DNA from 2 places in the Lacticaseibacillus rhamnosus genome. Region 2 is predicted to be linked to the other one. Evidence: predicted binding sites of a transcription regulator. Region 2 holds the regulator's gene; the other holds the start of a gene.
What was found. Region 2 encodes HrcA, which represses chaperone genes, less so after heat shock. Its sites were predicted from a motif close to TTAGCACTCNNNNNNNNNGAGTGCTAA; they were not measured.
Positions count from the first base shown of each region.

Region 1: a site for HrcA is predicted at 1,374-1,400, ahead of EL173_RS03330 (Hsp20/alpha crystallin family protein). Genes of this name have one in related genera too.

Region 1 covers NZ_LR134331.1:668,910-672,135, reverse strand. Annotated here, with positions in the region: gene mutY (A/G-specific adenine glycosylase) at 1-510, opposite strand, end outside; gene EL173_RS03330 (Hsp20/alpha crystallin family protein) at 790-1,266, opposite strand; gene EL173_RS03320 (hypothetical protein) at 1,879-2,022, opposite strand; gene EL173_RS03310 (AAA family ATPase) at 2,291-3,226, opposite strand, start outside.
Region 2 covers NZ_LR134331.1:1,607,613-1,610,838, forward strand. Annotated here, with positions in the region: gene dnaK (molecular chaperone DnaK) at 1-281, opposite strand, end outside; gene grpE (nucleotide exchange factor GrpE) at 311-904, opposite strand; gene hrcA (heat-inducible transcriptional repressor HrcA) at 974-2,020, opposite strand; gene hemW (radical SAM family heme chaperone HemW) at 2,178-3,226, opposite strand, start outside.

The DNA.
Region 1 (3,226 bases), 940 kb from region 2:
GGTTTGCGGGCGCGCAATATCGGCATCCACTTTAAACAGTCGGGCAAAGACACGAAATGCGTTCCCATCAATGGCCGGAACGACTTCTCCAAAACTGATGGAAGCGATGGCCCCAGCTGTATACGGCCCAATGCCAGCCAGTGTCTGTAACTCCGCAGCCGTTTTCGGCCACTTACCGTCATAGTCATTCACGATTTGTTTAGCTGCCTGTTGCAAGCGGCGGGCGCGTGAGTAATAGCCCAACCCTTCCCAAGCTTTTAGCACCGTCGCTTCCGGTGCTGCTGCCAACGCTTCAACTGTCGGAAACTGCGCCATAAACCGTTTATAGTATGGAATGACGGTTTGCACCTGGGTTTGCTGCAACATCAACTCGCTGACCATGACGTGATAAGGGTCATGGTCTTGACGCCACGGCAATGCCCGTGCATGGTGATCGTACCAATCCAAGAGTGCATGCTGAAATGCCGCAATTTTTTCAGGCGGCCAATCCATTAATTTGTTATTTGTCATCATAGAAAATAGCTTACCATGGAGTTTCATAATTTGGAAAAGTAAATCGAATCGGTTAAAGGCCAATCTCACTCGGTGCAAAAAGAGCAAAAAAATCAGCCCCACGATCGTACGCATCATGGGACTGATTTCTTACGGTTCAATGATCACTGCAACTGCTGCAATTCTCATCGACTGATTTTTGCTTACTACTGGGTTTTGCCCATCAACGACAGTGGTGCCGCTTCTGATCATGCTTGCAATGCAGTTCGTGAATCTTGAGCCGCCTTATGATAAACATTACTGAATGTCAATGTTGTGACCAGACTCCTTAGATTCAGTTAACTTTGGCAATGTGATGTTCAGAACACCATCTTTGTAGCTTGCCTTAATGTTGCTGTCATCAACGTTTGGCAACTGATAGCTCCGACTCATCGTGCCATAGTTGCGTTCGGACATCATGACGTTGCCGTTCTTGTCGGCGTGATCTGTGATGTCGTCCTTGTGAACATTAATGCTCAAGACACCATCATGGTAGTTCAGCTTGATGTTGTCCTTATTGATCCCAGGTACATCAACATGAACTTCGTAAGCGTCCTTGGTCTCCTTAACGTCAGTCAGCAATCCGTTGACGGCCGTGCTGGCAATGGAAGGTGTTGCCCAATCCATCCAGTCAGATACCGGGCCGAAGAACCGACGTGCCAAGTTGTCAAAGAACGGATCATTTACATCATTCATCAACTCATTATTACGACGATTCATAACTTCATTAGCCATAACAGATAACTTCCTTTCAAACAGAGACTTCTGGGATTCAGGAGAACGATCTTAGCTCCGGAGCTCTTGTTCCTTCTCCCTCGCTCCACCTATAGTTATACCACAAATTAGCACTTGTGAACGCCAAGTGCTAAATTTTTTCAAAAAAAGTTTTTAAAACAGGAAACGCGGCAATGGTTCACTTTATTTTTCTTGTCAATAGCAGCTATACCGATGATGTCAAAATGGTCTGCAATACCTCGAATCTTCATAGCTATCGTCATTTACGAACTTCGCCATTCCAGAGAGTTGTAAGTAATCAGGCAGCCTCCAGCATAACGCGTTCGCCAGCCCAGAAGCCTGCATGTAAGGACCTTGGGCGCAATGGTCAAAGACCGGCCATCACGCTTAAGGCCACTTACACTCCGGCTTCTGACCGGGCTGACTCACGCTCACTTTCTATAACGCGCTCCCCAGCGCAGAAGTCTGCGTGTAAGGACCTTGAGCGTAATGGCCAAAGACCGGCCATCACGCCCAAGGACACTTACACTCCGACTTCTAACCGCGCTGGCTCGCGCTTACAAAAAAGAACCACAAACAAGTATATGTTTGCGGCTCATAACTTAATAGATATTAGTTTTCATTTTCAAGGCGTTCTGCTTCTTCGTCAATCGTCTCGAAGCCAGACTTCTTTGGCTTCTTCTCAGGATGTTCTTGGCGCTCCTTTTCGACCTTAGCGATCAAAGCTTTCTTTTGTTCTTTGCTCAATGATGCCATGTGATCTCGCCTCTTTTTGGTGTGAGTTAGAAGGTATAACCCTTACAACTTCTGTTATACCACTTAAACACAAAAATGACACAGAGAATTTTGCAGAGCGTGAGCCAACCCGGTTAGAAACCGGAGCATAAGTGGCCTCAGATCCCAATGGCCGGGCTTTGCCATTGGGGTCTGAGGTCCTTATGTGCAGGTTTCTGGGTTGGCGAACGCGTTTCAGAGCGCGAACAGGGCCGCTTAGAAACCGGAGTGTAAGTGGGCATCAGCCATCTTACGCCGACGCCATATGCATCACCCTAATCCGACTCCGTCCTGTCCCTGCTGGCTGCACCTGCAACTGATCAGGAATATTATCCCTTAATTCCGTCACGTGCGAAATAATCCCGATCAATCGCGACTCGCCTTCTAGCGATTCAAGCGCGTTCATTGCCACATCAAGGCTATTAGTATCCAAACTCCCGAAGCCTTCATCAACAAACAAAGCATCGATATTGATGCCGCCACTTTCTTGCTGAATCACCTCGCCCAGTGCCAATGCAAGGCTCAACGCAGCAATAAAGCTTTCACCGCCAGATAGTGTTTGAACTGCGCGGCGTTCACCCACCTGATCATCGTAAACATCGATTTCCAAACCCGAATGGATCTTTTGAGTTCCCAAATCCGTGTGCAACACAAATTGGTAGCGCTGATTGGAAAGCACTTGCAAGCGGGTGTTGGCAACATCCAAAACTTCCTGAAGATAGGCTTGTAAAACGTAGCGCTCCAAACTAAGCTTCTTGGGACCATTGCCGTTCATAACGGCGGTCAGTGTCTGCAAGTCGGCATAGGCGGCCAAAGCAGTCTGATTGGCCGCTAAAATATCTGCGGCCTGTTTGAGCAATTTTTGGGCCGTATCATGTTTCTGCTTTGCTTCAATGAAGGCAGTTTGTGCTTTTGTTGCCTCTACTTCAGCTGCACTTGCTTGAGCCTCAAGCTGATCAAGGGCAGGTTGCGGTTGATTGCCAATCGTCTTGTTAGCGGCTGCCAGTAATGTCTGCTGCTTTAAAACGTCATCCTTATAACGCTGCGTTTGTTGCTGCAAAAGTGGTAATTGCCCTAATTTCTCGCGCATGGCAGCAAATTTTGCGACACCATCCGAACCAAAATAATCAGTTACTGCAGATAAAAAGTCATCTTCTGCTTCCTGGTGCTCTTTTTTCAGTGTCGT
Region 2 (3,226 bases):
ATCATCGCTGAAATTTCTTGCGGGGTGTATTCTTTATCGCCAACCTTAACCTTATAGTTAGCTTCGCCCATGTGACGCTTAATTGACACGATGGTATCCGGGTTAGTGATTGCCTGGCGTTTTGCCACTTCACCGACTTGGATTTCACCATCTTTAAATGCGACAACAGATGGCGTGGTGCGATTGCCTTCCGGGTTGGTGATGATTTTTGGCTGATTGCCTTCCAAAACCGCAACTGCAGAGTTGGTGGTTCCTAAGTCAATACCAATAACTTTACTCATATTTTTATACCTTCTTTATTTCAGATTAATTATTTAGCGACAACGACCATAGCAGGGCGCAGAACCCGATCCTTGAGATAATACCCTTTTTGTAGTACCTGCGCGACCGTGTCAGCGGGATGTTGGTCATCCGCCGCCACGGTTTGTACTGCCTGTTGGGTATTCGGATCGAACTTGTCGCCAGCACCATCAATCGCAGTGATGCCATTTTCCTTCAAGGCGCGTTCCAGATGATCGTAAACCATCTGCACACCTTTTTTGAGTGAGGCCGCACTGTCATCTTTGGCTTCGGTTGCAAGCGCACGCTCTAAATTGTCAACTACCGGCAAAATCGCCTTGGCTAACTTCTGGCCGTCGTACTTCAACATTTTTTGCTGCTCTTTTTCAAACCGCGCATTCATGTTTTGAATCTCTGCAGCCGCGCGCAAATACTTGTCTTCGAATGCATCACGCTCTTGCTTCAGTTGTTCACCATCATGCTTGCTGGTTTTCAATTGCTCATTAAGATCAGCAATGCTTTCCTGCAGAATTTCTTCTTTTAGCGAAGTCTCAGGCGTGTCAGCAGCGTGCTTGGCGTCTTTGGCGGTATCTGCAGCAGTTTGCTTTGCTTTTTGTTCTGCCATGGTATCCTCCCTTTTAACCACATCTATTCGCGCAATTGGTTAACGTTAACAGATGCTTGTTATCATCTATCATTGATCAAAGTTGGCGTAATAGTCCGTCAACCGTTTAGCCAGCTCCTCTCGGAAAACATCCAACAGTCCGATCATCTTGGAATACGGCATCTGGGTTGGCCCTAATAAGGCAATCATTCCCGTGCCGTGGTCACCGACATCATAACTGGCGGTAATCAAGCTGAGATTGGCCAGATCAATTGGCTTTAACTCCGGACCTAGACGAACCGTGACCGGTGTTTGGCGAACCGGTCCGCCAAGCAGTTCGGTAAGATCACCGTGATCAGCATCAATCAAGGACATAATCTTTTTCAACTCGTGAATATCCGAGTCGCCGAGATAGTCCATTAAATTTAAGCGCCCACCCACATAGAAACGCTCTGAAGCGGCGGACTTTAAGACATTACCGAAGATATCCAGGAAGCCTTCAGGACTGGTCAGATACTGCATCAGCATCGACGGAACATCAGTCTTTAGCCGCTGAGCAACTTGAATAAGCGGCAAACCGACCAGCTGATCATTGACAATGCGAATCGCCTTTTCCAGCTCGTCAGATGAGATGCTTTCAGGAACGGTGAAAACCTGATTTTCAACATTGCCGTTGTTCGTCACTAAAATCGCCATAACTTGGTGATTGCCCAACGGTACAAGTCGAAATCCGGTCAATTTAATGTTATTCACTTCTGGCCCTAAGCTGATCGCCGTGTAACTGGTCAGATTGGATAAAATCTGCGCACTTTGCGCCACAATTTCATCCATCTTATTGTAGCGTTGACCGAATGCTTGCTTGATCGTGGCTAGTTCACGGTGGGAAACACGCACTGGCTCGACCAGATGATCAAGATAGTAGCGATAGCCTTGAGTCGAGGGTACTCGACCGGAACTGCTATGGGTCTTGGTGATCAAACCGGCGTCTTCCAGCGATGCCATATCATTGCGGATCGTGGCGGAACTGACATGAACCGGCAGTTCCTGCATTAACGTCTTGGAACCGACCGGCTGCCCACTTTCAGTAAACAGGCGGATGATTTCTTTTAAGACGAGCAATTGCCGTTTCGTCAACATTTTCTCACCTCACCTTTAGCACTCGTTTCACATGAGTGCTAATACACTAAATAATATACCAAGCGCCGTTAGCAAAGTCAAGGTAGGATTGCTAAAATGTTCCATCAACAGCCAACTGCGGTTAGATCTTTTGTCATATCCGAAGCATGATTCATCATTAGACCAGTGGCTCATCAAGTAGGAATTGTTGGAAAACCTCATTTCCCAAAAATTTGCCGCGATTCGTCAGTCGGATATAGCCATTTTGGCGCTCGATTAACCCTTGGCTTTCCAGCTCCGGAACCGTCTCGCCGTAAACCGCATCGACCGTCATATGATAGCGGCGATAAAAACGATCTTCATTGACGCCTGCCATGGTGCGTAAGCCAAGAAACATTTCTTCCTCAATTTGCTCAGAAACCGGTACTAAATGATGGGCCAGAACCGGTAAATGGTCGGCATGCAACGGTGCCAGATACTGTTTGATCGGCCCATAATTATGATACCGGTCACGACCGAGATAGCCAAATGCGCCTGCCCCGAAGCCAAAATATTTATCATTTTGCCAATAAAGTAGATTGTGCCGACATTGATACCCTGTTTTGGCAAAATTACTAATCTCATATTGATGCCGTCCGTGAGCTTCCATTAAGTCGATGGCATCTTGGTACATATCAGCTTCAACGTCTTGCGTCGGCAACCGCAGCTTTCCTTGACGCATGAGATTATAAAAAATCGTCTTGCGCTCCAGGATCAATGAATAGGTCGAGTAATGTGGCAAGTCCAATGCCAAAGCTTTTTGAAGGCTGTTCAAAAAGTCATCGCGGCTTTGATCAGGCAGGCGAAAAATCAAATCAATCGATAAGTTGTCAAACCCGACTTTTCTAGCATTGCCGATCGCTGTATAAACATCTTTTGCTCGGTGAATCCGACCAATGCGCTTCAAGACGTCATCATTAAACGATTGCACGCCAATCGACAACCGGTTAACCCCAAAGTCGTGTAAGACCTGTAACTTGTCGGTGGTCAGTAAGTCATTGGGATTGGCTTCAAAGGTAAATTCACCGTGATCAAAATGAAGAATATCGCGAATACCTTGGCACAAAACGGCAAGCTGTTGCGGTGTCAGCGTTGTTGGGGTGCCACCGCCAACATAAACCGTTTCAATTTTTTCTTCTGGATGCTCTGCCATCACCATGCGCATTTCTTTGAGCAACATGGCGACAT